One region of the Methylobacterium sp. 092160098-2 genome, then DNA from elsewhere that is predicted to be linked to it. Evidence: riboswitches for the same ligand, from Rfam matches in the RefSeq annotation. Region 1 holds a riboswitch; the other holds the start of a gene.

Evidence for each region. A riboswitch is a leader RNA that binds a small molecule or an ion and turns the genes downstream of it on or off. The one in region 1 is predicted to bind glycine.
Region 2: linked by a shared signal. The riboswitch ahead of PQI07_RS23965 (D-amino acid dehydrogenase) and the one ahead of PQI07_RS28430 (L,D-transpeptidase) in region 1 are both predicted to bind glycine.

The regions. Positions count from the first base shown of each region.
Region 1 covers NZ_JAQPZJ010000002.1:627,505-642,089, reverse strand. Annotated here, with positions in the region: gene PQI07_RS28465 (XRE family transcriptional regulator) at 94-237, shown strand; gene PQI07_RS28460 (hypothetical protein) at 946-1,146, shown strand; gene PQI07_RS28455 (universal stress protein) at 1,186-2,115, shown strand; gene PQI07_RS28450 (HPF/RaiA family ribosome-associated protein) at 2,176-2,775, shown strand; gene PQI07_RS28445 (hypothetical protein) at 2,811-2,969, shown strand; gene PQI07_RS28440 (two-component system sensor histidine kinase NtrB) at 3,095-4,219, shown strand; gene ctaD (cytochrome c oxidase subunit I) at 4,631-6,268, shown strand; glycine riboswitch at 6,421-6,510, shown strand; gene PQI07_RS28430 (L,D-transpeptidase) at 6,835-7,569, shown strand; gene PQI07_RS28425 (trimeric intracellular cation channel family protein) at 7,659-8,297, shown strand; gene PQI07_RS28420 (amidohydrolase) at 8,386-9,777, shown strand; gene PQI07_RS28415 (VOC family protein) at 9,822-10,715, opposite strand; gene PQI07_RS28410 (calcium:cation antiporter) at 11,115-12,200, shown strand; gene PQI07_RS28405 (hypothetical protein) at 12,297-12,455, opposite strand; gene PQI07_RS28400 (universal stress protein) at 12,578-13,603, opposite strand; gene hpnE (hydroxysqualene dehydroxylase HpnE) at 13,926-14,585, opposite strand, start outside.
Region 2 covers NZ_JAQPZJ010000001.1:5,082,505-5,097,089, forward strand. Annotated here, with positions in the region: gene PQI07_RS23925 (alpha/beta hydrolase) at 1-73, opposite strand, end outside; gene PQI07_RS23930 (hypothetical protein) at 139-441, opposite strand; gene argE (acetylornithine deacetylase) at 626-1,858, shown strand; gene PQI07_RS23940 (hypothetical protein) at 1,922-2,275, opposite strand; gene PQI07_RS23945 (DoxX family membrane protein) at 2,406-2,879, shown strand; gene PQI07_RS23950 (glutathione S-transferase) at 2,902-3,507, opposite strand; gene PQI07_RS23955 (hypothetical protein) at 3,604-3,861, opposite strand; gene PQI07_RS23960 (hypothetical protein) at 4,053-4,388, opposite strand; glycine riboswitch at 4,557-4,659, shown strand; glycine riboswitch at 4,663-4,771, shown strand; gene PQI07_RS23965 (D-amino acid dehydrogenase) at 4,837-6,099, shown strand; gene PQI07_RS23970 (threonine synthase) at 6,271-7,410, shown strand; gene PQI07_RS23975 (DSD1 family PLP-dependent enzyme) at 7,470-8,591, shown strand; gene PQI07_RS23980 (ornithine cyclodeaminase family protein) at 8,733-9,671, shown strand; gene cobF (precorrin-6A synthase (deacetylating)) at 9,719-10,507, shown strand; gene PQI07_RS23990 (DEAD/DEAH box helicase) at 10,517-12,223, shown strand; gene PQI07_RS23995 (BA14K family protein) at 13,163-13,612, shown strand; gene PQI07_RS24000 (CsbD family protein) at 13,682-13,951, opposite strand; gene PQI07_RS24005 (hypothetical protein) at 14,235-14,585, opposite strand, start outside.

The DNA of each region.
Region 1 (14,585 bases):
TATGCGGTTCAGGGTATCCCGCCACCTGGCGGGCAAAGCGACATTGAACAGGCATGTCCACGCGCCGACCTGGCCGCCGAGTTGGGGCGATGGATGATGTGTCGCTCCCCCAGCAACGTGGCCCACAGGCTCGGCATCAGCATGGCGCGCGTCCGCGAGTTGCGGGCGGGACGGTTCGACGGCTTCTCCACGGACGCGCTGTCCGCCATGGCGGACCGGGCGGGACTCAGGTCGTAGACCCTTCGCGGCGACCGGGCTTACATTCACCGGGACGGCGCGGACGAACGCCGCGCCTGCCCCTCCGCGAGGCCGAGGCGATGCCCACCCACCTGCCAGGGCGACGGCCCGACGACCGCGACGCCGGAAGGCGAGTGCCGGCACGGGGCCGTGAGATCGCCGCCGGGTTCTTACGCTTGGCCCTCTACCTCGCGATACTGGTGACGGCGCTCGCGGTCCTGGTCTCGCTCATGCGGGGCCAAGGAGGCTGAGCCTTCCGGGCCGACGCCGCCCGCGAACACGCCGCGCCTGGGGCCCGGCTTCGCCTTCCGAATATTCCGGCCGGTTCGGACTGGTCTCACCTTCGCGGCTGACAAAAAAGACCTCGACGGCGGAAGATTGTCTCCGGTTCAATCCCGGCGCCTCCCTCACGGATACCGGCCAGGACTTCAGGCTTGCAGTATCTCTGGAATGGGATATGGTCGTTGGCGCTATGTCTATTTCGGGTCGCCACCTCAACAAGCGCGCAGGCCGCCTCGTCGCAGGCCGCTAGGCCCCCGAGCCGCCGGACGCCACGCGTTCGGCCGCCCCGGGGCGCCGACCCGACTTCCCCTCTTCAGACACCTTCCGGCAACGCCCGTTCGCACGGTGATGGCGAGGCCGATCCGCACGCGGGCGCGCCGGCGGGCGCGCGGCCGCGCGGCCACGCGCTTATTCGGAGACAGACCGATGACACACCCCATCATCCGCAATCCCGGAGGCCCCGTTCCCTTCCTACGTCCAGAGCCGACCGGCGCCGTGAGTCCGCCGCGCCTTCCCGAACCCGCTCACGACGGCGTGCGGCTGCCCCCGGCGGAGGACCGGAAGCCGTGCCCACCGACGCTCAGCCGGGCCGAGCTCCGTCGCATCGTCATCGACATCCTGGGCTGAGGCTTGCCAGGCCCCCGCCTCACCGAGAGGGAAGGTTCAATGCGTATCCTCGTCGCCACGGACTTTTCGGTACGGTCTCACCGGGCGCTGCGACGCGCCGGCCTGCTGGCCGGCCCGCGCCGGGGGAAGCTCATGCCGATGCACGTGGTCGAGGGCCTCGGGACGCGGCAGGTCGCGCAGGACCTCCGCGAGGCCCAGCGCATGATCCTCGAACAGGTCGCGGTCGTGCCGGAGCTGTTCAGGGCGTGGTGCGAGCCCATCGTGATCGGGGGCGACCCCGCCGGCGCCGTCCTCGATGCGGCGAACGCCTGGGAGGTCGACCTCATCGTCGTCGGGGCCTCGTCCGACTCCCCCGAGCGGACTTCCGGGGAGACCCTCAAGACCTTGGTCCGCGCAAGCCCGTGCCCCGTCCTCGTGGTCCGGCAGCCGGTCGAAGGGCCCTACCGCAGAGTCCTGGCGCCCGTCGACCTCTCGGACACCTCTACCCGGGCCTTGCGGCGCGTGGGGTCGCTCGGACTGGCCGACGACGCCTTGGTGACCGTGCTGCACGCGTTCCGGGCGCCGGCCACGACGAAGCTATGGGCGGCGGGTATTTCCCAGGAACACCTCGATGGCTACGTCGAGAGCTGCCGCACGGGGTTCGCCGAGGAGCTCGACGGCGTCCTGGCGCGGGAGGGCCTGGGAAGGCGGGACTGGCGGCGGCGGGTCGAGGAGGGCTGGCCCCGGGACGTGATCCCCCGCATCGCGATGGAGTGCCGGGCCGACCTCGTCGCCGTCGGCACGCACGGGCGCACGGGCCTCGCCAGGGCGCTCCGTGGCAGCGTGGCCGAGGATCTGCTGTCCACGCCCGGGCCGGACGTGCTGGTGGTCCCGCCACCCCGGCGCACGCCCGGACGGCCAACCTGGTTGCGCTCCGGGTCCTCGCGGTCGCCTGACGGCCAACCGGCGCCAGGGATCGCGGTCACCTAGCCTGCGCCCTCCGGCGCAGCCCCACCACACGTCCTGCAAACGAGCGACGCGGAGGCCGGCATGAACACTCGACACATCGATGCACCCATCATCGTGCGAAGCTCCAGCATCGGGCTGGGCGCCGCCTTGCGAGAGCGCGCGCGTGCCGGCGTCGAGCGGGTCGCGGCGAAATACTTCGGCCGCCTGAACGCGGCGACGGTCTACTTCAGCCGCGACGGGCGGGGCTACCGCTGCACGGTCAACATCGACATGGGCGCGTTGAGGATCGTCACGGGTGAATCCCTGGGATTCTGCTGCCACGCCGTCTTCGACGCGGCGATGCGCAAGGCGGCGAAGCAGCTGCGGCGCCTGAAGCGAACGTTGCGGGACGACAAGCTTCCCCGTTCCGACCGGATGTCGCGAGGCGCTCCGGCACGGCGCCGGTCATGGGCACGCCGAGGGCGCCGAGCGGGAACCGCCCCCCAGGGGAATGCCCTCGTCTTGGCGGGCTTCCGCGGCTTCGGCCCCGACGACTGGGAGGAGCCCGAACGGTGGCTGGACGGACCGGCTCCCGGGGCCGCCGTGCCGCGCAACGTCAAGGAGGGCGGTTCCGCCCGCACGGAGCGGCGCATCGCGTTCGCGCCTGAGGTGCCGGCAGGAACGCCGGGGGAGCACCCATGACGAACCGTCAGCCAAGCCCGGGCGGGAGAAGCCCGATGGGCATCCTCGCTGCGCGCGCCGCCGCGCTGGGGCTCATGTTGGTCGTCCTCGGTTCGGCACGCGAATTGGAGCGATGGGGCCTCCTCCCGCTGGCCCTGACGTGCCTCATGGCCGCCGTCGCCGCCACGACGGCGCTCCTGGTGATCCGCCGGTAAGCCGCTCGCCGCCGGGCCCGGGCGGATGGGAGGCCGCAACCTTGTCCGCCATCCCGGCGCGGCCCCGGACGCGCGCCCTTCCGGAAAGCTCCTGCCAGGCCCGGCACGGAAAGGATTAGAGAGACATGCCGCAACCACAGACCGACCCGCGCGACCGCCTCCTCGCTGGCACGCCCGTCGACCAAGCAGTCTACATGCTCGATCTCGACGGGTGGATCATCAGTTGGAACGCCGTGGCGCGGCGCCTGGACGGCCTCGCCGACGACGAGGTCGTCGGCAGCCACTTCTCAAGCCTCTACACCGAGGCGGAGCGGGAGGCTGGAGAGCCGGTGAGGGCCCTCGAACAGGCGGCCCGCGAGGGACGGAGCGAGCGGGAAGGCTGGCGCGTCCGCGGGGGAGGGCGCCGGATCTGGGTGCACGCGCTCGTCAGCCCGATGCGCGACCACGACGGCGCCCTGGTCGGCTTCGTCAAGGTCACCCGCGACATCACCAGGCAGCGGGAGATGCTGCTGCAGGCCCACCGGATGGAGGCCGTCGGTCAACTGACCGCCGGCTTGGTCCACGACTTCAACAACCTGCTTGCCGTCCTGCTGGCGAGCCTGCGCAGGCTGCGCCCGAGCGTAAAGGACGAAGGGAACGCCACGGCCCTTCTGGATACCGCGGTGCAGGTCGCGCAGCGGGGAGCCGCCCTGACCCGGCGCATGCTGGCCTTCGCGCAACGGCGGGAGCAGGCGCCGGAGCCGGTCGATGTCCCGGCGCTGGTCTCCGACCTGCTGCCGATGCTCCGGCAGGCGGCCGGTCCCCTGGCGCGCGTCGAGACCCGGTTCCCGGCGCCGGTCGCGGAGGCGCTCGCCGATCCTTCCCTCCTCGAAATGGCGCTGCTCAACCTGGTGATCAACGCACGGGACGCGATGCCGAACGGTGGGTCGGTCGTCATCTCGGCCTGCGAGGAGGAAGTGCCGGCGCTGGATGCGTCCGGCTCGGCACCGGCCCGATGCGTCTGCCTGACGGTCGCGGACGAGGGGCAGGGAATGGACGAGGCGACGCTCGCGCGCGTCATGGAGCCGCTCTTCACGACGAAGGCCGAGGGGAAGGGCACCGGGCTCGGTCTCCCGATGATCCGCGACTTCGCCGAGCGGTCGGGTGGCTACTTCGACCTCAGGAGCCGCCCGGGAGAAGGCACGTGCGCCGAGATCCGGCTCCCCGTCCGGGCCGCGGAGCGCCCGGGGAAAATGCCGAGGGCCGCCTGAGCCTGCACTGACCCCTCCGGGCTCACGGTATACGATGGGGAACAGCGCCACTTTTGGCAGAAGTACCCATCGCGGCAGGATTTTCACTACGGCATCCAGACCCGCTTGTCCGACCAGCCGTTCTGGCAGCGTCGCCGACCGGTCTCGACCGCGGATTTTGCGGACCCGGGCTCGTCAACCGACTGGAGGGAGGCGGCGCCCGGCGCTCGATCCCCGCGGGAGGTCCGACCTCGAAGCGCAGGCTCACACGCTGGAGGATGTCAACATCGCAGGCCCTCGGTCGCCACGCCAAAGCTTCCGTAAGAAATCGAAATCTTCAAAGCCAAGATCATTGGCGGCTTGCCACATGGATCTCGATCAGAGAAGCTTGTTTTCGGACCTCTTCGGCTTGGCTGAATGAAAGGGTTCACCATGGCGGACGCTCACGTCTCCCACGCGGCCTCCGGCGGCGCCGGTCATGCCCATGCGCCACCATCCTTCTTCGCCCGCTGGTTCATGTCCACGAACCACAAGGACATCGGCACCCTCTACCTGCTCTTCGCCTTCTGCGCGGGCATGATCGGCGCGTTCCTGTCCTTCGCCATGCGGATGGAATTGGAGCAGCCCGGCCTGCAATACTTCTCGAACCCGCAGACCTACAACGTCTTCGTGACGGGCCACGGCCTGATCATGATCTTCTTCACGGTCATGCCGGCCCTGATCGGCGGCTTCGGCAACTGGTTCGTGCCCCTCATGATCGGCGCGCCCGACATGGCGTTCCCGCGCATGAACAACATCTCGTTCTGGCTGACGGTGGCGGCCTTCTGCAGTCTGCTGTGCTCGCTGTTCGTCGAGGGCGCGCCCGGCACCCAGGGCGCGGGCACGGGCTGGACGCTTTACCCGCCGCTGTCGACCGTCGGCCATCCCGGCCCGGCCGTCGACTTCGGCATCTTCTCGATCCACCTCGCGGGCGCGGCCTCGATCCTGGGCGCGATCAACTTCATCACCACCATCCTCAACATGCGCGCCCCGGGCATGACGCTGCACAAGATGCCGCTCTTCGCCTGGGGGCAACTCGTCACCGCCTTCCTGCTGCTGCTGTCACTCCCGGTGCTCGCGGGCGCCATCACGATGCTGCTCACAGACCGCAACTTCGGCACGACGTTCTTCGATCCGGCCGGCGGCGGTGACCCGATCCTGTTCCAGCACCTGTTCTGGTTCTTCGGCCACCCCGAAGTATACGTGATGATCCTACCGGCCTTCGGCATCGTCTCGCACATCATCTCGACGTTCTCGCGCAAGCCGATCTTCGGCTATCTCGCGATGGCCTACGCCATGGTCGCCATCGGCGTCGTCGGCTTCGTGGTGTGGGCCCACCACATGTACACGGTCGGCCTGTCGCTCCAGACGCAGTCCTACTTCGTGTTCGCCACGATGGTGATCGCGGTGCCCACAGGCGTGAAGATCTTCTCGTGGATCGCCACGATGTGGGGCGGCTCCATCCGCTTCACCGCCACCATGCATTGGGCGCTCGGCTTCATCTTCCTGTTCACCGTCGGCGGCGTGACCGGCGTCGTGCTGGCGAACTCGGCGGTCGATAAGTACCTGCACGATACCTACTACGTCGTGGCGCACTTCCACTACGTGCTGTCGCTGGGCGCGGTGTTCATCATCTTCGCGGGCGTCTACTACTGGTTCCCGAAGATGACCGGGCACGTCATCCCGGAATGGGTGGGCAAGCTGCACTTCTGGCTGGCCTTCATCGGGTCGAACGTCCTGTTCTTCCCGATGCACTTCCTCGGCCTCGCCGGCATGCCGCGCCGCTACGCCGATTACCCCGACGCGTACGGACCTTGGCAGCAGGTCGCGACGTACGGCGGCCACGTCTTCGCCTTGGGCCTGTTCGTGTTCATGATCGGCGTGGTGCTGGCCTTCCGCTCGAAGGAGCGGGCCGCGGACAACCCATGGGGCGAAGGTGCGACGACCCTGGAATGGACCCTGTCCTCGCCGCCGCCCTACCACCAATTCGAGACGCTGCCCCGCATCGTCGACGAGCCGCGCGCACGCTGATGGCGGCAATGACCCGGTCACCCAGCGCAGCACCGGAGCCGCGGCCCGCTTCATGGCCCTGCCTCATGCCCAAACGAAGACATTTGATCGCAAGCTAACGAATTTTACGCCGGTCCCACAATTCGGCCGTAAACGAACGGCCAAGTTAGGCCCAGCGACGAGCGGGAGAGAGCCGGTACGAACCGGCCGCCGAAGGAGCAACCGCCCCGGAAACTCTCAGGCACCCGGACCGCTCGTTCGTTCAACACTCTGGAAAGCGGAGCTCGGGCTCCCGCCGATGGTGTAAGTCGAGGCCTCTTCCGAGGCCCAGGCGAAACTCTCAGGCCGATGACAGAGGGGGCTCGCATGCGGGACGCGTGCGGAGCGACCTCGGAGGCCCGCGCGATGACATTCCCATAGCCTGACCTGCCGCGCGCCCATCGGCTCGCGCCGCCCTCACCGCACGGAACCGGCTGGCTCACCGCGTGAGCCTCGACGGCGACGCACGCCTGGCATCGTCCGCGGGGCGTGGTCGATCATGACCGGGGCCGCGCCGCCCATCGAACGCCCAGCCTGGATGCACCACGATGTTGGCTACCCGCCGTTCCCTCCTTCTCGCCGCCGCCGTCCTCGCACCCGCCCGCGCGCAGGCATTCTTCTGGGATACCGAGCCCGAACCGCGGAAGGCACCGGAGCCGGTCGACCCGGCTTCGAACCGCGACGCGTGGTTCATAGGCTCGATCCCGGACCATCCCTTCGACGTCCCCAAGGTCGACCTCGCGCTCGTCCCGCCGGAGTTCCGCAAGCAACTCGTGGATTACGACGGGCCGGAGCGGGCCGGGATCCTCGTCATCGATACCCACGAGCGCTTTCTCTATCTCGTGCGCGAGGGTCGCACCGCGCTCCGGTACGGCATCGGCGTGGGCCGGGCGGGGTTCACCTGGTCCGGCACCGCGGTGATCAAGCGCAAGGCCAAGTGGCCGGGCTGGCGGCCGACGGCGGACATGCTGAAGCGCCGCCCCGACATCCCGCGCTACGTCGAACCCGGCGTCGACAACCCCCTCGGGTGCCGTGCGCTGTACCTCTACCAGGGCGACCGAGACACCCTGTACCGCATCCACGGCACGAACGAGCCCTGGACGGTCGGCGGCACGGACTCCTCCGGCTGCATCCGCCTGCTGAACGAGGACATCTACGACCTGTACGGCCGCGTCCCCCTCGGCACGACCGTGGTCGTGAAGACCTCGCAGCCGGAAGTGATGGTACAGCACGAATGGGGTGACCATCCCCGACCCGACAATCAGGTCCTGCTCGTCAAATGAAGAGCCAAGCTGTTCGAGACCGCGGCAGCGAAAGCCCGAAGCGCACGCGCCAGGATGTGGCTGCGCTTCGCACCACCCGGGGATAGACCATGTTCCAAACGGCAACTGCGACCCTCGACTGGCTCGGCGTGATCGTGTTCACGGTCACCGGCGCACTCGTCGCCTCGCGCAAGGAGATGGATTTCGTCGGGTTCGCCGTACTCGGAACGGTGACGGGCATCGGCGGCGGAACGCTCCGGGACCTGCTACTCGGCTCAGCGGTGTTCTGGGTAGGCGAGCCGGCCTACCTGACGACTTGCCTGCTCGTCTCAGGGGTGGCGTTCTTTGCCGCTCACATCCCTCAGTCCCGCTACAGGTACCTTCTGTGGTTAGATGCATTGGGCTTGGCGCTGTTCGCGGTGGTCGGGGCCGAGAGGGCTTTGCAAACGGGAGCGAGCGCCGAGGTAGCCGTGGCGATGGGCGTGATCACCGCCACCTTCGGGGGCATCATCCGCGACCTCCTCGGAGGTGAGAGCCCGGTCATCCTGAGCCGGGAGGTCTATGCCACGGCTGCCCTGGTTGGGGCTGCCACGTTCACCTCCTTGATCGCCCTCGGAATTCCGCGTGAGATCGCGGTCGGAGTTGGCTTCTCAATCGGCTTGCTCGTGCGCGCCGCATCGCTCCGCTTCGGCTGGGAGCTCCCGCGATATCGCCCCCGGCCCGGCGTCCGCTACGACAATCCGCGGTAAGCCATCGCACCCGGACCGCCTCGAAAGCGTTCAACCTACCGCGCACCAGGACGGTCTCGCCACCTGGGTCGACGAAAGGAGAGCGAGGATGGTGTTCCGAGCACCGCTCAACGGTTTTGCGCTGGTCGCGCGGATGATCCTGTCCGCCGCCGCCTTCTCTGGCCCCGCCCTCGCGCAGGATTCCAGTCGGGAGGACGTGAAGGCCGGTCAGAGCGCGTTACCTGGCCCCTCGGACGACCTGCTGGCGAGGCTGGAGGGCGTCTACAAGGACATCCACGCCAACCCCGAGCTGTCGATGCAGGAGCGCCGCACCGCCGGCATCGCCGCCCGCTGGCTCCGGGACCAGGGCTACGCGGTGACGGAGGGCGTAGGTGGCACGGGCGTCGTCGGGCTGCTGCGCAACGGCGAGGGCCCGACGGTGCTGCTGCGCGCCGACATGGACGCCCTCCCGATGAAGGAGAACACCGGCCTTCCCTATGCCAGCACGAAGAAGGGGACCGATCCCGCATCCGGCCGGGAGACGGCCATCGCGCATTCCTGCGGGCACGACCTGCACGTGACCTGGCTGATGGGTGCGACCCAGGTCCTGGCCGCGAACAAGGACAAGTGGCGCGGCACCGTCTTGGCCGTGTTCCAGCCGGGCGAGGAGATCGGCGAGGGTGCAAAGGCCATGGTCGATGACGGCATGGTGAAGCGCTTCCCGAAGCCGGTCGTCACGCTCGGCCAGCACGTGCTGCCGTTCCCGGCCGGGCAGGTGCGCCTCGCCAGCGGTCCCGTGCTTTCCCAGAGCGACAGCCTCAAGGTGACGCTGTACGGCCGCGGCGGGCACGGCTCCGGTCCGGAATCCACCATCGATCCGGTGGTGATGGCCGCCGCGACGGTTATGCGGCTGCAGACCATCGTCTCGCGCGAGGTCTCCATGAGCGACAGCGCCGTGGTCTCGGTCGGGTCGATGCAGGCCGGCTCCAGCGCCAACATCATCCCGGACCAAGCCGAGCTTCAGCTCAACGTCCGGACCTACGACGATGGGGTGCGGGACAAAGTGCTCTCGTCGATCAAGCGGATAGTCGATGGGGAGGCCTCCATCTCGGGCGCCCCGAAGCCGCCCCTCCTCACGATGCTCGGACGTTTCCCGCTGACAGTGAACGACGCGGACGCGACGGCGAAGGTGACCGAGGCCCTGAAGCAGCGCCTGGGCGCGGACCGGGTGCAGCCTGCCGGCAATGCGGCCGCCAGCGAGGACTTCACGGTTTTTGCCCGAGCCTGGGACGTGCCCTCGGTGTTCTGGTTCGTCGGCGGGACCGATCCGAAGCGCTACGCGGAGGCCGAGAAGGCCGGGACCTTGGACGCTCTTCCCTCAAACCACGCGCCGGAGTTCGCGCCGGTCCTGACGCCGACCCTTCGGACCGGCGTGGAGACGATGCTTGCGGCGGCCGCTCCTTGGCTGGCGCCCCTGGCTTCGGACGCGAAGGCACGCTGACGAGGCCGGAGCCGGAGCGTCTGCCTCGGCTCTTTCCCGGACCTTCAATGCGCTGGCCCGAGCTTCATACGCAGCTGCGTTCCCCACGGATCGCGTACGACCAGCGTGTTCCCGTCCTCGACGAAGGACACGCCCGCATCCCGGCATCGTATCCGCACCGTAGCAAGGGTCCCCCCGTCGGCGAGCAGCTCGACCTCCGCAAGACCCGTCGCCCCGTCCGTACGAACCGCGGCATCACGACTGTTCCAGACGTTGCCGGCGAGCTGGTGGTGGTAGCCGCCTGCTCCCAGGAACAGGGCGCCGGGATAGCGGCACATGACATCGAACCCGAGCAGGCCCGCGTAGAAGCGCTCCGTCGCGTCCAGGTCGCCGACCTGGAGGTGGACATGGCCGACGCAGGAGCCGGGCGGCATTCCAGACCAGGGCCTGTCGGCGGCACGGACGAGCCCGGCATGGTCGAGCCGTTCGTTGCGCATCACGACGGAGCCGTCCTCGGTCCACTGCCATTCCGAGCTCGGGCGGTCGACGTAGATCTCGATGCCGTTGCCCTCCGGGTCGGTGAGGTAGACCGCTTCGCTGACGAGGTGGTCGGCGGCACCCGTGAGCGTGATGCCGCATGCCTCCGCGTGCCGGAGCCATACGCCAAGATCGCCGCGGCTCGGTAGCCGGAACGCCGTGTGGAACAACCCTGCCTCCGTCGACCTCCAATGCCGTGCGGACGGATCGTGCCGCAGCACGAGGAGCACCGTGTCGCCTTCGCCGAGCCGCACCGTGTCGGCCTCCCGGGACACGATCCGGAGCCCGATGATGCCCGAGTAGAAGCGCGTGAGCGAAGCCACATCCCGCGCGACAAGCGCCACCGCACCGATCCGGTAGAGTGCCCTGGCAAGAACCAGATCCGGGACTTCGGTCGCGGGAATCGGTGCTGGATCTCTCATGGTTTGTCTCCGGGAGCGGCAAGCCTCAAGGACATGAAACCGTGGTGCCGAGCCGGCCTCCGGTACGATAACGCGGCCGCCCCGCCGACGAGCCACCTGGCTTCCGGTCGCTTGCGGAAGTCGAGCACGGTCCGAGATAGCGAACCGTGCGGGCAGTTCCCCCAAAAACCTTCACCCTGTCGCCGGGCGGGGGCGTGCCCAACGGTCACCGCCACTCAGGTGAATGGAAAAGGTCCGAACGCAACTTGCTCCTCGCCTGCAGGACCGACCTGGATTGGTCTCGACCCTCGTCGCCGCATAGGTTCGAGACATGCTGGCGTCGGGTGGCGTTACCGCGCAAAAGCCTTTGTCCCGCAATCCGCTACCGGGCGCTTTTGAAGCTTTGAAAGGCAACGAACCATGCAGGTGCCACAAGCCGGGATGCCGTGGTGGAGTTGGACTTGGCCCGCCCTGGCCCTGGTGCTGCTTGGGGCGGCGCTGATGACGGAGCCGCCTGTCCTCCTGCTCGGCGCAGCCGGCGTCGTCCTGGTCGCGACGGTGTTCGCGGCGGTCTTCCACGCGGAGGTCGTCGCTCACCGGGTCGGCGAACCGTTCGGCACCCTCGTGCTGGCGCTCGCGGTCACCGTGATCGAGGTCGCGCTCATCGTCTCGGTGATGCTCGGCGGCGGGAGCGGCAAGACGGAGCTTGCGCGCGACACGGTCTTCGCAGCCGTGATGATCATCTGCAACGGGCTTGTCGGCCTGTGCCTGCTCTCGGGCGGCGTCCGCCACCGCGTGCAAGGCTTCCGGCTCCATGGGGCGCTCGCGGCCCTCGCCGTCCTCGCGGCCCTCGTCACCCTGACCCTGGTCCTGCCGAACTTCGTGAGCACCGCCGGACCGGTCTTCACGGCACCCCAGCTCCTGTTCGCCGCGGCGGCCTCCCTGGTCCTCTACGGCTCCTTCGTCTTCGTGCAGACCGTTCGCCACCGGGACTATTTCCTGCCGGAAAGCGGCACGGGCGGCGAGAAGGAGCATGCCGCGCCACCGTCCGGCAGATTGGCCCTGTCGAGCTTCGGCTTGCTCCTCGTCTGCCTCGTGGCAGTGGTGGGCCTCGCCAAGGTGCTCACGCCCACGCTGGAATGGGGCATCGACGGGCTCGGCATCCCCAAGGCGGTGTCCGGCATCGTCATCGCGATGCTCGTCCTCATGCCCGAGGGAGTTGCGGCCGTCCGTGCGGCCCGCGCCGACCGGCTCCAGACCAGCATGAACCTCGCGCTCGGCTCTGCACTGGCATCCATTGGCCTGACCATCCCCGCGGTCGCCCTGGTCTCCGTGCTCACCGGCCACCCGCTCGCCCTCGGCCTCGGACCGAAGGACCAGGTGCTTCTGGCCCTTACCCTCCTCGTCGCCGTCATCACCCTCGGCACGGGGCGCACGACCGTGCTCCAGGGCATCGTACACCTCGTGATCTTCGCCTCGTTCCTGTTCTTCGCCGTGATGCCTTGAGGAGCCTGCCCGCAGGGTGGGCATGGCTTCCAACGCCATGCCCTCTCACGCCGGGCGGGCCCCCTGCCGAAGTCTCGGTTCGTGCCTTTGGCAAGTTCACCAGCGTGCGAGCACCACGACCACGGTCGCCGCAATGGCGGCGGCGAGGCAGCCCTCAAACACGAGCGACGTGCCGAGCTGCTCCAGCCAGCGTGCCGTGCCCAGCACCAACAGCATGAGCCCGATGGCCATGGCCCGTGCGGCGACGATCTTCATCGAGCCTCTCCCTGGCGGGTCACGCCAACCGCTCACGCCCACGGTCCCGGATCGGCGCCCAAGCTTGTGGTGACAGCGGCGACATCCGCGTCCATCTTGCCCGAAGTCCGTCGTCGCGGACATCAAGGGGCGAAGTGCATGGCGAACGACGCGTCACCTCCACATGCGCGGCCGCGATGGTGCGGCTCCGTATGCCTGGATGCGCCGGTCGCAGACGCCTGCCCGAGCACGAGCCTAGGCGCGGGCTGCCTGGCTTCGGGCCATCCGGCACGCGTCGGCGGCCCGAACCGTCGGCATCCTCCGGGAGTATCCGGGGGGATCACCATCACGTCCGCGCCTCCGGTGGACAGGACATGCTCGGTGACGCTCCCGAGCAGCGCCTTCCTGAACCCCGTGCGGGCATGGGTGCCGATCACGACCAGGTCCGCGGGGAGCCTCCCGGCAAGGCGGGCGATGGCCTCCTGCGCGGAACCCTCCTCCATCCACCGCGACCAACCTCGCCCGGCGAGGCCGACGCTTGCGAGAAGCGCCTCGACATCCTCCGCGGACTTGGAACGGCAACCCTCGACGTAGCTGTCGATCTGGTCGCGCGCGACCGCGAACCCGGACAGCTTGGACTTCCCCGGCGCCTCGAAGGCATGCAGGACGGTGACGTGCGCGCCGTCCACGAGCTTGAGCGAACCCGCGCTCCGCAGCGCCCGTGCCGACGCATCCGAAAGGTCGACGGGGATCAGGATCCTCGCGTAGGGAGAAGCGGCGAAGCGCCGTGCGACGAGGATGGGGCATGGGGCGCTGCGGATCAGGTTCCGGAGGGTCCGCCCCGAATCGCGGGTCGGCGCCCGATGCGAGGCGCCGACCACGATCAGGTCGATATCACGAGCCGCCGCCGCATCCGGGATCTCGGCGGAGGGGCAGCCCCGGACCACGAGCGGCTCGCACGGGATACGGAAGAGTTCCGGCACCACGGCGACCTGTTCGACGGTCATCCGCTGAGCCTCGCGGATATCCTGCGAGGTTTCCTGCGAGTTCGGGCCGACCACGACGTGCATCAGGATGACCTTTCCGCCACTCTGGGCGGCCAGGATGCCTGCGCGCCGCACCGCCCGTTGGGAGCGGGGTGAGAAGTCGGTGGCTACGAGAATGCGCATGGGACCTCCTCCTGAGAGCGGGGACTTCGACGAAAGCCTGGGTGGATCGGCGGCCCGACGTGCACGTCCACGCTCGCGCGAGATCGAGCGAACTCCAGCCGCCGTGTCGGCGGCCGAGAAGCCATCATTGGCTGTCGGGCTGGTCTGTATGGATAATTATCGCCCCCGAGCGTCGAGCGTTTGACGCTCTCCGGTCTGGGGGATTAGCGGCCTGCGACGAGGCGGCCGGCTCTCTTGTTGAGAGGTCGATCCGAAATAAACATAACACCTAACTACATAATCAATTTTCAAATTTATTCAAGTTTTCGTTTAAGCGTTGGGCTCAAGATGTGGTGGCTGCTCTGCCCGTTGCTTCCATCGCGGTACGGGCCGCCTTATCGCCCGACCGAACGGCCCCCTCGATGCAGGCGGGCAAGCCCGTGTCGGTCCAGTCGCCGGCGATGAAGAGATTCCGGAATTCCGTGCGCGTTCGAGGGCGAAGCCGGGCGGCCTCGGGCGTTGCCGCAAAGGTCGCACGCTTCTCGCGGATGACCTGCCAAGGCGGCGGCATCTCGGACAGCGCGGTCATATACCGGCCCGTGACGTAGGACACCTCGGTCCAGATCCGGTGCGCGAGTTCCTGTCTGCTCATGCCGTCTGGTTCCGCTGCGCTGACGGTTACGGAAATCCGGTCCGGATAGGCGAAGATCCAGTCGGAAAGCCCGTTCACCACCCCCGTCAGCGGTGGCATGTCGGCCGGGCATCTCACGCCGAAGTGGACGTTCGCGATCCCCCGATGATCCGTCGGGGCATCCAACCCCGGGACGACGTCGGTCGTCGCCTTTGGAGGCAGTGCAAGGATGACCTGATCCCAAGGCCGCAGCGGCATCGAGCCGGCGCCGAAGACGAGGCCGGCGACGCGGCCCCCTTCATACGCGAGGCGGTACAGACGCGTGTTGAGGCGGACCACTGCCCCACGCTCCTCCAGGAAGCGCAATGCTGG
Region 2 (14,585 bases), on a different contig from region 1:
CCTGCGCGAGGGCGTTCCAGCGGCGGCGCGGATCCGCGGGGGTCGGATCGTCCAGGCGGAACTCCAGCACCATCGCGTCCGTCTCAGGCCTTCGGTCGCCCGCACCATGGCAGGCGGTCGGGCCCGGGTCGAGGCGGATCAGAAGCCGGGCCAGGCCCCCGGGAGGGTGCCGCCGTAGCCCCAGCCCGTGAAGGGCGGGGCCGCGACCCGCTCGCGCGTCGCCGGAGCGAAGGCCGGGACGAGCGGCCGCTGCCAGACCCGCCAGTCCGGCCGGTCCCGCGCCGCCCTTCGGGCGAGGGTCCGGTCGATGTCGGACGCGACGCGATGGCGCGGCGTCCCGGCCTGTGGCCGGGCCTCGGCCGGGGCGGCCAGCAGCAGGGCCGCCGGCAACAGGGTCGCGAGGATCGGGGCGGCGCGGATCGGAGCGGGACGGCGACGCATGGTTCGGGCTCCCAGGGGCGGTCTCCGGCGGCCTCCCCCGAGAGCGACGCTCGGGTGCCGCACCGGTTCCCGGGACCGGTCGGGCGGTCCGGGCGTTGCCCGGGATCCCCGAAGCGCCGAAAACCCCGTAGGAATCCGGGCGCCCCATCCGGGCCGATTCGCGCGCGGTTGCAGGACGCCATCCATGACAGAGCCCGCACAGACCGTCCTGCCGCCCTCCGGCCCGCCCGATCCGGTGGCGCTGCTTGGGACGCTCGTCGCCTTCGACACGGTGAGCGACCGCTCGAACCTGCCGCTGATCGACTGGGCCGAGGCCTATTGCCGGGGTCACGGCGCCGCGGTGGAGCGGGTGCCGGATCCGACCGGCCGGAAGGCGGCGCTGCTGGTCAGCGTCGGGCCGTTCGAGACCCGCCCCGGCTACGTGCTCTCCGGCCACAGCGACGTGGTGCCGGCCGAGGGCCAGCCCTGGTCGTCGGACCCGTTCGTCCTGCGGGAGGCGGGGGGGCGGCTCTACGGGCGCGGCACCTCCGACATGAAGGGGTTCCTCGCGGTCTGCCTCGCGCTCCTGCCCGAAATGGTCGCGGCGGATCTCGCCACCCCGATCCACCTCGCGATCTCGTACGACGAGGAGGTGGGGTGCCTCGGCGTGCGCCCGCTGATCGCCCGGATGCTCGAGCGCGTGCCGCGGCCGCTCGGCTGTTTCGTGGGCGAGCCCACCGGGATGGATGTGGTGGTCGGCCACAAGGGCAAGTCGGCCGCCCGCCTCACCTTCCGGGGCAGGGCCAGCCACTCGGCCCTGGCGCCCCAGGGTGTCAACGCGGTGGAATACGCCGCCCGCTTCATCGAGCATGTCCGCCTGTCCGCGGAGGCCATCGCCCGGGACGGGGCCCGCGACCCGCTCTACGACGTGCCCCACACCACCGGCCTGTCGAGCGTGGTCCGGGGCGGCACGGCGCTCAACATCGTGCCCGACACCTGCAGCGTCGCGTTCGAGTACCGGGCGATCGGCGCGGACGATGCCGCGGCGCTGGCGGCCGCGGCGATCGGGTACGCCACCGGGACGCTGGCGCCGCTGATGCGGGCCGGCGATCCGGCCTGCGGCGTCGATGTCGTGCCGCTGATCGATTATCCGGGCCTCGACACCGATCCGGAGGCCGAGATCGTGACCCTGGCCAAGCGCCTCGCGGGCCGCAACGGCCACGCCAAGGTTTCGTACGGCACGGAGGGTGGGCTGTTCGAGCGGCTCGGCGGCGTGCCCGCCGTGGTGATCGGACCGGGCTCCATCGCCCGGGCCCACCGGGCCGACGAGTACGTCACCCGGGACGAACTTGAGGCGTGCGCGGGCTTCGTGCGGCGGCTGATCCGCACCTGCACGACCGGCTCCGCGTCCTCGTCCCGAGGGGCGCTCCCAGTCTGAACCAACATCCGCGCCGGTCGAGCGCGCTTCCGGCCCGCAGGGCGTCCGCCGCGCGGCGCGACCTCACCAGGGGATGCGGCCGAAGCGGTCGACCAGCCGCCGGGACTCGGCTTCGCTCTCGGCTCTCGACGTCCCGCCCTGGCCGACATCCGAGCTTCCGGAGCCGGGATGCACCAGGCGGCACACCAGCGGCAGGACGAAGTTGTGGCGCGCGAGGTGTATGTTGGGGCCGCCGAGCCGAAGCACGTCGGCGTGCCACGGGCGGATCTGAACGGCGTTCTCGAGAGTGCCGGGCGCCGTCGCCTCGACGAGGTGGGCGCGGCGCAGGCCGGTCTCGGCTGAGGCGTCCGAGTCTGCGTTGCCGGGATGCCGCCCGTGATCGAAGACGCGCTGCGCACCGCCGGGGCCGGTCCGCACGGGGCGCTTCGGGGGCCAGGATCTGCACGCGGCCGGCGGGGCCGCGCGAAACCTTTGCGCCGCTCGCGGCTTGGATCAGCGCCTTGGATCGGCGGCCCGAACCGGGCCGGATCGGGAGACCGTTCAGCGCATGGCCAGCCTCAGCGTCGCAATCGCGTTCAGCGTCCGCCTGCTCCTCGTGCTGCTGTTCCTGCCGTTCAGCGCCCTCGACAAGATCCTGAACTTCCGGGGCGCGGTCGGGCAGGCGCGGGAGGCCGTGCATGCCACGGCGCCCGCAACGGTGCTGATCCTGATCGGGCTCGGCGTCGAGATCGGGATGTCGCTCTGCATCCTGACCGGGGTCGCCGACCGGGCCGCCGCCTTCGTGCTCGCCGGCTATTGCGGGGTGACGGCGCTGCTGTGGAAGCAGTTCTGGGTGCCGGGGGATTTCTGGGCGGGGGGCAAGGGCCGCGCGCTGTTCTGGGATTTTTTGAAGAACTTCGCCCTGGCGGGCGGCTTCCTGCTCATCACCTTCGGCACGGGCGCCGGGACGGTCCAGGACTTCCTCGCCGATCCCCTCGGCTCGACCCATCCCTACGCGATCGCGGACCGGGTCCGGCCGTAGCGGGGCCCGGCGCGGCGGGAGCTCAGCCCTTCGGCACGGTGGCCGCCATGGAGGGCCGGCGCTCGAACTGCGCGTACCAGGCCGCGACCGCCGGACGGCCCTCCCGCCACGCGAGATCGGGAAAGCGCAGGTCCAGGTAGCCGAGCCCGCAGGCCATCGCGACCGTGCCGATATCCAGTGCCGGCATCCCGCCGACCAGGCTCTCGAACCGGTCCAGCGCCGCGCGGATCTTGCCGATCTGGCCGGCCTCCCAGGCGTCCCAGCGCTGGGGCTCGGGGCGGAGCACGCGCTCGTAGCGGGCGAGCAGCGCGGCATCGAGCAGCCCGTCGGCCAGCGCCTGCCGGGTCAGCGCGTCCCAGCGGGCGGCGCCTTCGGGAAACAGGCGCGGCCCGGACGAGAGGCCGTCGAGATACTCGCAGATCACCCGGCTGTCGTAGAGGGCGGTGCCGTCCTCCAGGACCAGGGCGGGAATCTTGCCCAGCGGATTGTGGGCGGCGACCTCCGCGGAGGGCCCGGTCGGCGAGGCCCCGGCGACGGTGACGGCGATCCGGTCGATCAGTCCCGTCTCGTGGGCGAGGACCAGCACCTTGCGGGCATAGGGCGAGGCGGGGGAGTAGAGGAGCTTCATCGGACCGTCCCGGTTGGTCTTAGGCGCCGTGGTCGCGGCGCCGGGACCTTGCACCGATGCCGCGGGGAATCCAGCCCCCGGCGCCCCGCCGGAGGCTCAGACCTTCCGGGTCATCCTGGAGCCGGCATGGACCACCCGGCTCCGGCTCCGGCTCGGGCTCGGGCGTCGCGCCCGCATCCGCGAGCGCCAGACGAGGATGGCGCTCGCCACCCGATCGAGGGCGAGCATGCACAGGCTGCCGACGATGGCCAGCACGCAGGCGGCCCCGATCAGGACGCCCCAGATCCCGGGAGCCGGGATGATCATCAGGCACAGGAGGCCGAAGACGGCCGCGCCAGGAATCCATTTCGCCATCGCGCCGTCCGCCTGAACAAGAAGGGTGTCGCTCGGACGGAACCTGCGCCGAGACCCTTAAAGAGTGCTGGATCAACTGATGTTCAGGCCTGAGATTTTATCTTCAGGCTATTATAATATGTCAGTATAGGTTTATATGCGGTAAACTTGCCGTTGCGTTCGAGCGGAGATTGACCTTCCGAGGCCGGGTCCTAATCCACCAGCGACATGGTGCGCCCGGTGCTGACCAGATGGTAGAAGCGGCCGTCGAACATCTCCATCACCGCCTCGGTGGCGGCGTGCGATTCCGGGCGGATCGGAGAGGCGAGGCAGGCATCCAGCGCCGCCTGGTCGGGGAAGTCCATCTCCAGGATCATGGCGATCGGCCGCGCGTCGGCGTCCTTCGAGACCACGCGCTGGATCCGCACGGCGGTGACGCCCGGGAATCGCCGCCAGAACGGCTCCAGCTCGTCCCGGACCCGGCGGAAGAATTCCTCTTCCCGGGCGTCGCGCACCCTGCCCTCGTAGATCGCGGTCCTGGTCAGCATCGGGGTGTCTCCCGGAGAATCCAGCGTCAACCGGCGGCGGCCGGGATCGCTCCGGCGGAGAGCGTGGGTGGCGGTGACAACGCGCAGCGGCTGTCGGTGAAATCGGCCGCCGGCGGGACGGGCGGGCTTCTCCCCTGCGGCCGATCGGCGTATCCAGGGACAGCCCATCGTGACGATGCGGGAGAGACCGGGATCTTCCCAGCAGAGGGGACCCGGCGCCGACGGAGCAACCGCCCCGGAAACTCTCAGGCACCGGAACCGTGTCGTCAGGGCGATCTGGAGAGAGGTGCAGCGGGGGAACCCGTGGGCACCCGCCGAAGGGGACGTCCGTACTTCGCCGCGCCAGGGCGGGACGGATCAAGCTCTCAGGCACCGGGACAGATGGGGCGCGCAACCGGCCGACCGCTTGAGGCGGCCTCCACGCGTCCACGTCCCGGAGTCCAAGCCCATGACCCACATCGCCGTGATCGGCGCCGGCATCACCGGCGTGACGACCGCCTATGCGCTCGCCCAGCGCGGCTACCGCGTCACCGTCCTCGACCGGCAGCGCTACGCCGCCATGGAGACCTCCTTCGCCAATGGCGGCCAGCTCTCGGCCTGCAACGCCGAGGTCTGGAACAAGCTCTCCACCGTGATGCAGGGCCTGCGCTGGATGATGCGCCGGGACGCGCCGCTGCTGATGAATCCCAAGCCCTCCTGGCACAAGCTGTCCTGGATGGCCGCGTTCGTCCGCGAGATCGCCCATTACCGCGAGAACACCGTGGAGACCGTTCGGCTGGCCCTGAAGGCCCGGGAGGCGCTGTTCGCCATGGCCGAGGCCGAGGGGATCGACTTCGACCTGAAGACCCGCGGCATCCTGCATTTCTACCGGGACCGGGCGAGCTTCGAGAAGGCGACCGGAGTCAACGCCCTGCTGCGGGAGGGCGGCCTCGAGCGCTACGCCGTGACTCCGGAGGAGATCCGGGCGATCGAGCCGACGCTGGCCGGGACCTATCACGGGGGCTTCTTCACCCCCTCCGACGCCACCGGCGACATCCACAAATTCACCCGGGGGCTCGCCTCCGCCTGCGCCCGCAGGGGCGTCCGCTTCGTCCAGGACGCCAGCGTCGAGACGATCGCGCCGGGGGAGGGGGGCTATGACATCGGCTGGCGCGCTGCGGGCCATCCTGCCGGGGACACGCAGGTCCTGCAGGCCGACGCGGTGGTGATCTGTGCGGGCTGCGCCAGCCGGCATTTCGCCGCGATGCTCGGCGACCGGGTCAACGTCTACCCGGTGAAGGGCTACTCGATCACCGTGAACCTGCTGACTCCGGAGGCCCAGAAGGCGGCCCCCGAGGTGAGCATCCTCGACGAGGCGGCCAAGATCGTGACGAGCCGGCTCGGCGACGAGCGCCTGCGGGTCGCCGGCACCGCCGAGTTCAACGGCTTCAACCGCGACATCCGCCACGACCGGATCCAGCCGCTGGTCGACTGGACCCGCGAGCAGTTCCCGCTGGTCGACACCGACCGGGTGGTGGCCTGGAGCGGCCTGCGCCCGATGCTGCCGAACATGCTGCCCAAGGTCGGTCGCGGCCGCCGGCCCGGGGTCTTCTACAACACCGGCCACGGCCATCTCGGCTGGACCCTCTCGGGGGCCACCGCCGAGATCGTCGCCGGGGCGATCGCCGCCGAGCACGCCCCGGAGCGGACGATCCTGCCGCTCGCGGCCTGAGAGGCCCGGGTTTCTAAAGGGCTTGAAGCCCTTTGGCGGGTTGTCGGGGCGGAGCCCTGACGAGGCGGGCCCCGCCCGCCTCGGCCCGGCGTCGTCTCCGCGAGAAGGGAGGCGCGCCGACCAAGATTATTTTGTATTATCTTCCCGAACCGCCCCGGAAACCGAGCCGCGATGCCTCCATCTGCCGCCTATCTCGACCCCGCCACCGGCGCGACCTACCCGATCGAGACGCCCCGCTGGCGCTCGGAGACGGGCGGTCCGCTGATGATCACGGACCTGCCGGGGATCGGACGCGGGGAGATCGACACGGCCAAGCGCTCCCTCTGGCGCTACGCCGCCGCCCTGCCGGTGGCGGTCTCCGACCCGGTCTCCCTCGGGGAGGGCTGCACCCCCCTGGTGCACCGACCCTGGCGGGGCGGCCACGCCCATTTCAAGCTCGAATGGTTCGCGCCCTCGGGCAGCTTCAAGGACCGGGGCGCGTCCGTGATGCTGTCGATCCTGCGCCAGCAGGGGATCGACGCGGTGCTGGAGGATTCCTCCGGCAACGGCGGCGCCGCGGTGGCGACCTACGCGGCCGCCGCCGGGATGCGGGCCAAGATCCTGGTCCCGGCCTCGACCTCGCCGGCCAAGACCGTGCAGATGCGCGCCGCCGGCGCCGCGGTCGAGCTGGTGCCCGGCACCCGCCAGGACACCGCCGACGCCGCCGTGCGGCAGGCGGAGGAGATCTTCTACGCCAGCCACAACTGGCAGGCCCATTTCCTCCAGGGCACCAAGACGCTGGCCTACGAGCTGTGGGAGGATCTGGGCTTCTCCGCGCCCGACGCCGTCATCATCCCCTGCGGCGCGGGCAGCAACATCCTCGGCTGCGACATCGGCTTCTCGGAGCTGCTGCGCCGGGGGGAGATCGCCCGCCTGCCGCGGCTCTACGCGGTCCAGCCGGCCCATTGCGCGCCGCTCCATGCCGGGTTCGCGGCGGGCGCCGACGATTTCGTGCCGGTGACCCCGCGCCCGACGCTGGCCGAGGGCGCCTCGATCGCCCAGCCGGTGCGCGGCCGCGAGGTCTTGGCGGCGCTCCGCCGGTCCGGCGGCGGCACCGTGGCGGTCTCCGAGGCGGCCATCGAGGCGGCCCTGATGGAGCTCGCCCGCACCGGCCTCTACGTCGAGCCGACTTGCGCCATGGCGGCGGCGGCGCTCTCCGACCTCACCGCAAGCGGCGCGATCCGGCCCGGGGAGACCACCGTGGTGGTGCTCACCGGCACGGGCATCAAGGCGACGCCGCGCATCGCCGAGCTTCTGGGCCTCGCCCCGTGACCCAGGCCCGCTGACCAAGACATCCCGACCAAGACACCCCGATCCGGAGGAGACGGACCATGCGCAACAACATTCCCGCCTGCGTCGGCATGCCGGTCGAGGAGATCGACACCCCCTGCCTGATGGTCGATCTCGACGCCTTCGAGCGCAACGTCGACACGCTCGGCCGCTTCATGAAGGAGCACGGCCTGCGCCACCGGGCCCACGCCAAGACGCACAAATCCTCCGACATCGCGACTGTGCAGATCGAGCGGGGCGGGGCCTGCGGCGTCTGCTGCCAGAAGGTCAGCGAGGCCGAGGCGCTGGTGAGCGCCGGCATCCGCGACGTGCTGGTCTCCAACCAGGTGGTGGCGCCGAAGAAGATCGAGCGCTTGGCGGCGCTCGCCAAACGGGCGCGGGTGCTGGTCTGCGTCGACGACCTCGGCAATGTCGACGACCTCTCGGCGGCGTCCGTCCAGTATGGCGTCACCCTCGAATGCCTCGTGGAGATCGATGTCGGCGCCGGCCGCTGCGGCGTCGCCCCGGGCGAGCCCGCCTTGGTGATCGCCAGGGCGATCGCGAAGGCGCCGGGCCTGCGCTTCGCGGGTCTGCAGGCCTATCAGGGCAAGGCGCAGCACGTGCGCGACTACGGCGAGCGCAAGGCCCTGATCCAGACGGCGATCGACGAGACCAGGCGCACCGTCGACCTTCTGAAGGCCGAGGGGCTCGCCTGCGATATCGTCGCGGGGGCCGGCACCGGCAGCTTCGCCCTGGAAGGCGGCAGCGGCGTCTACAACGAGCTGCAATGCGGCTCCTACGTCTTCATGGACGCGGACTACCAGCGGGTGAAGGACGCGGACGGCCGGCCGATCGCGGAATTCGAGAACAGCCTGTTCATCGTCACGGCGATCATGAGCAAGGCGAAGGCGGATGTGGCCATCTGCGATGCCGGCCTGAAGGCGCAGAGCATCGACAGCGGCCTGCCGGTGGTGTTCGGCCGCGACGACGTGGCGTACATCAAGTGCTCGGACGAGCACGGGGTGATCAGCGATCCCGGCAACGTGCTCAAGCTCAACGAGCGCCTGAAGCTGATCCCCGGCCATTGCGACCCGACGGTCAACGTCTACGACTGGTACGTGGGCGTGCGGAACGGCCGGGTCGAGGCCGTCTGGCCGGTCACCGCCCGCGGCATGACCCTGTAGGGGATTCCGAAGGGCTGAAGCCCTTGGGCGGGGTGTCGGGGCGCGCCCCGACGCTCGGGCGTCCCCGACCGCAGGGCGCCGCCCTGCACCCGCGAAAGGGCACGCCCTTTTGAAACCCGGACTCTGGAGGTCTTCGAATCCATGCGCTTCATCTCGGAAGAGGACTCCGCGGCCCTGGTCGACCACGCCATGGCGTTCGAGGCGGCCCGGGAGGCGCTGATCGCCGCGGTCGCCCCGGGCACCACCCTGTTCCCGGCGGTGCTCGGGCACGGCTCGGAGCCGACCAACCGGTTCTCGATCAAGTCGGGCTCGACGGCCGACTATGCCGGCCTGAAGGTCGGCTCGTTCTGGCCGGGCAATCCGGACCGGGGCCTGCCGCGGCACAATTCGGTGATCCTGCTGTTCGACCAAGATGTCGGCCGGGTCGACACGGTGATCGAGGCGGGCCGCGTCAATGCCTACCGGACCGCCGCCGCCGACGCGGTGGCGGCCAGCGTCCTCGCCCGGCCGGATTCGGCGGTGCTCGCCGTTTTCGGGGCGGGGAACCAGGCGGAGTTCGAGTGCGCGGCGCTCGCCCGGATCCTGCCGATCCGGACGGTGCTGGTGGTCGCCCGGGACGCCGCCAAGGTCGCGGGCTTCGCCGAGCGCCTGGCGGGGCAGGGGGCCTCGGGGATCGCCGTGCGGGCGGCCGCGCCCCGGGAGGCCTGCGCGGCCGCCGACGTGATCGTCACGGCGACGCCGGCCCGCGCGCCGCTGTTCGAGGCCGACTGGGTCCGCCCCGGCACGCATGTCGCCGCCATGGGGGCGGACGCGAAGGGCAAGCAGGAACTGCCCCCGGCCCTGCTGGAGCGGGCGCAGCTGTTCTGCGACCTGCCGGAGCAGTCGCGCACCATCGGGGAATTCCAGCACGCCTCCGCGGGGGCTTCCGCCGGCCTGCGGGCCCTCGGCGACGTGCTCCGGACCGGGGAGGGGGGCCGGACCGATCCGGAGGCGATCACCGTGTTCGACTCCTCCGGCATCGCCCTGCAGGACCTGACCATCGCCCGGGCGATCCTCGCCAAAGCCGACGCGCGCTTGTAGGGGAGGCCGGCGCCGGCCCTCCCCCGCCCCGGCGGAGGACGGACGGCATGCAGGACAGGCAGATCCGGGTCATCGGCATCGGCACGGGCGACCCCGAGCACCTGACCCTCCAGGCGGTGCGGGCGCTTGCCGACGTCGACGCGGTGTTCGTCCTCGACAAGCGCGCCGAGACCGCCGACCTCGTCGAGATCCGCCGCCGGATCTGCGCGGCCCATATCGCCAAGCCCCATCGGGTCGTCACCGTGGAGGACCCGCCCCGGGAGCGCCGCCCGGCCGATTACGGCGGCACCGTCGCGGCCTGGCACGCGGCCCGGGCCGAGCGCTTGGAGGCGGCCTTCGCCGCGCATCTCCGGCCGGGGGAGGTGGGGGCGATCCTGGCCTGGGGGGACCCGGCCCTCTACGACAGCGTGCTCCGCATCCTCGACCGCATCGCCGACCGCGGGCGCGTCGCCGTCACCCGGACGGTGATCCCCGGCCTGACGAGCGTGCAGGTGCTCGCCGCCCGTCACGGCGTGCCGCTGAACGGCATCGGCGGGTCGGTGCTGATCACCACGGGCCGCCGCCTCGCGGCGGGCTGGCCGGCGGACGCCGAGAGCGTCGTGGTGATGCTCGACGGCGACCCGGCCTTCGGCCATCTCGACCCGGACCTGACGATCTACTGGGGCGCCTATCTCGGCGGCCCGGACGAGATCCTGCTCTCCGGCCGGCTGGGCGATACGGGCGACGCGATCCGCCGGGTCCGGGCGGAGGCCCGGGACCGCCACGGCTGGATCATGGACATCTACCTGCTGCGCCGTGACCGCGCCGCCACGGACAGGACCGGCAAACCCGCTTAGACCGCCGCCATGCTGCGCCTGCGGGACTATCAGCGCGCCAGCCTCGACGCGCTCTCGGCCGCCTGGGCGCGGGGAGGGGCGGACGACGCGGCGCCCGGCCACCTGATCGTGCTGCCCACCGGGGCCGGCAAGGCGCTGGTCATCGCGGCCCTCGCCCGGGAGACCCTGGAGCAAGACCCCCTCGCCCGGGTGGCGATCGTCACCCACAGCCGCGAACTCGTCGCCCAGAATTTCTCGGAACTGAGCCGCGCCTGGCCGGAGGCGCCGGCCGGGATCTTCTCCGCCGGGCTCGGGCGGCGGGAGGCCGACGCGCAGGTGCTGGTCTGCGGCATCCAGTCGGTGGCCGACCGGCTCGACGCGGTGGGGCCCCGCGACCTCGTGATCGTCGACGAGGCCCACCTGATCCCCCGCGCCGCCGACACCCGCTACGGCCGGTTCCTGGCGGGCCTGCGGGCGATGACCCCCGGGCTGCGGGTGGCGGGCTTCACCGCGACCCCCTACCGGCTCGATTCGGGCCGCCTCGACGCGGGCGAGCACCGGCTGTTCTCCGGCATCGCCTACGAGGCCGACACGTTCACGCTGATCCGGCGCGGCTTCCTGGCGCCCCTCGTCTCCAAGGCGACGCTGACCCAGCTCGACGTCTCCGGCGTCGGCCGGCGGGGAGGCGACTACATCCCGGGCGAGCTGGAGGCGGCGGTCAACCGCGACTGGATCACCCGCGCGGCGGTCGCCGAACTCGCGGAATACGGAGGTTCCCGCCGGGCCTGGCTCGCCTTCTGCGCCGGCCTCGCCCATGCGGACGCCGTCCGCGACGCCGTACGGGCGGAAGGGTATGCCTGCGAGAGCGTCTCGGGCGAGACCCCGCGCCGGGAGCGCGACCGGATCGTGGCGGCGTTCCGGGCCGGACAGATCCGCTGCCTGACCTCGGTGGGCGTGCTCGGCACCGGCTTCAACGTCCCCGAGGTCGATCTGGTGGCGCTGCTGCGCCCGACCCGCAGCACCGGGCTCTACGTGCAGCAGGTCGGCCGGGCGCTGCGCTGCGCCCCCGGCAAGGCCGACGCGCTGATCCTCGATTATGCCGGGCTGGTGCGGATGCACGGTCCCGTGGACGCCGTGACGGTCCGGAGCGCCACCCAGGGCCTGAGCGGGGCAGGGGCCCCGCGCGCCAAGCCCTGCCCCGGCTGCGGCGCCCTGATCGCGCTGAACGCCTCCACCTGCGAGGCCTGCTGGACCGAGCCGGAGGTGGACGCGGACGCCGAGGCCCCGCACGAGGCCGCGGCCGATGACGAGCTGGCGATCCTCTCGGCGGATCCCGGATTGCCGGATCCCGAACCGGCCGGCCCTGCCCCCGCGCCGGAGACCGGCGGGTCCGGGGCCGCCTGGCATCCGGTCACGACCCTGAACCTGGAAGCCGCGCCGGACGGACTCGACCTCGTGCTCGGCTGGCGGGACGGCGCCGCCGAGGCCGGCTGGCGCGTGCGCCTGCGGCCGGAGCGCAGCGGCTACGAGCGGGAGAAGGCGGTGTCCTGGTGGCGGGGTCTCGGCGGCGGGCGCGACGCGCCGATGACCGCCGCGGGCTTCCTGGAGGGCGCCGGGAGCCTGGCGCGGCCGGCCGCCGTCCGTGTCCGACCGGGCCGCGTATCGGAGCAGATCGAGTGTCGCACCCGCGAAGGCCGGATCCTGGGCGAGCGCCGGACGCCCGGTCCCGCCGGCTGACGCCGTCTCCGGATGATCGCTTCGCCGCCATCGGCGCGCCGCAACGGCCCCGACGGGTCCGGAGGCCGTCCGAGGGGCGGGACCGGGGAGGGCGCTCGAACGGCCCTCGCCCGGCGCGCCGTCCCGGCACCGGTCCCGGTCGCGCCGCCGGCGCCGGCCACAGAGCCGGACAGGATCCCGGTTACGAACCGGTCCGCTCGACACGCCGAACCTGAGCGCCAAACCGGGTCGGAAGCCGAGCCAAGCCCCCTCGCCCGAGCGAGGATGACGCTTATGTTCCATAATATATCTTATGCGAACTCTGGATATCACCAGAGCGAGGGCCGGTCTCAGGCGGGCCGTGGAACGAAAAATGTACATTTGAAAAACATTTGGGCAACGGTGCCCGCGGCGGGCGCCGGTTTCTGTCACCGTCCGCGCACCGGCCCCTGCGTTCCGTGCGTCTGCCGACCGCCCTGACGCCTGACCGGTTCGACTTCAGAGCCGCACCGAGGCCGCGCACCGGCCAGCGGGACGGGCCGGGCGATCACCCGGGGAGGGCTGTTCGGGCCCCCTCCCCGCGGCACGATTGTCCGCCGCATCGCCGCGGGCGCCCGCGGTGCCGTGCGGTGCCATGCCGTCGACGGGATCGCCCGAGGTGCGCTGGTCCAAGCAGCCCGATGCCGGCTCCTGTATTCGCGCCCCCGGGCGATGGCCAGCTGCGCCGTGCCGAAAGACGAGGCTGATGCGGATCCCCGCACCGAACGCCAACGGCAGCGATGAGGGAGGCTAGACGCCGCGCTCGCGTCGCTCTTGTTCGTATCGGATTGTTTCAGACCCGTCCGGTGCGACAAAAATGATCTTTCTCACGACTGGAACGGTCCTGCGGATCCATTGTTACTGGGCTTCGTGAATGCCTGATGCGGGCATTTCCACCCCTCTGGAGAATGGAGAGAATCGATGAGGATCGTGACCGGCGTCGCCACCCTGGCCGTGCTGGCGGGTCTCGCTGCCCCCGTTCAGGCCGCATCCGGACGGGCGGTTGAGGCCCTCCGGGCCGGCGCCCTTCCCACCGCGTACGCTCAGTTCCGTGGCGGCTGGCACCATGCCGGTTGGGGAGGCTGGCACCGCGGCGGGTACGGCCGCTGGGGCTACGGCGACCGCCGCGGTCCCGGCGTGGGGGCGGCCGTGGGGGCCGGCCTGCTCGGCTTCACCGCCGGCGCGGTGATCGGCTCGGCGGCGGCCAACGCCGCGGCGCGGCCCGTGGCCGTCTACGGGGCGCCCGCACCCGTCTACGCCGCCCCGGTCGTCGTGCGCGGCTCGGCGTCCTGCGCCGCCCGCTACGCCTCCTACGACCCGGCCTCCGGGACCTACCTGGGCTATGACGGCCTGCGCCATCCCTGCCCGTAGGCTCCTCCCGCTTCTGCCCCGACGGGAGCGGGCCCCGGCCGCCCGGCGCGGCCGGGGCCCGCCGCATCCCTATTGGTCGAGGGCGTTCTCGCGGACGTCCTTGGCCCTGCCCCGCCCCTGCTCGGCCTGTCCACGGAGCTTCTGCGCACGGCCCTCCGCCTTGAGGGCCTCGTCCTCCGTCAGGTTGCCGACCCCGCGCTTCGCGCTTCCAATCGCCTCGTTGGTCAGGCCCTTGAGCCGATCGACCGCACCCGCCGTGGTCGGGGTGTCGTCGGCGCAGGCCGGGCCGGCGAGGGCGAGGACGCTGCCGCCCAGGGTCATCATCGATCTGCTGCGCATCCGGAATCTCCCGTTCTGTGCGAGGGAGCGCGGTTTACGGGCGGGGCGCGCCCGGGCAATGGTGCAGCCGTATCGGATCGGCCGGAATCGAACCGGTATCCCGGGACCGGCTCCCTGCGCGGGCGGCCCGATCGTCTCCGATCCCCGCCCGCATCCAGGGCTCGGCCTCCGCCCCGGCGGCCACGCGCATCGGGCCGGAGGCGGGACCGACGACGCCACCTCGGCACCCTCCTCCGCGCTCTGGGAAGCGAAAGCTGAGCCCGGATCCGGGGGGCCCGGCGGTCTATCGGAACCGCGGCCGCAGCCGTCCGAGGAGATCCTGGCCCGGGAACCGGAACGGCGGCATCCGCAGGTCCGGCGCGGGCTCATCCCCGGGGATCGGCCCCTCGGCGAAGCGCGCGCCGGCGGACCAGAATCCGTCCCGCCACGTGCCGATCATCCCGAGCCCGACGGGCTCCCGCGTCGCGTCGGGCCGCAGCCGACCCGCGGCCCAGACGCGCTGCCAGCACCGCCGCCGCGACAGGTCGGCGTCGCGCCAGCCCAGCCGCGCATAGCCGGCCGCCGCGAAGATGCGGTCCCCGGCAAACTCCTCCGGAATCCACACCCAGCTCGAGAACACGTGGACCGCATCGGC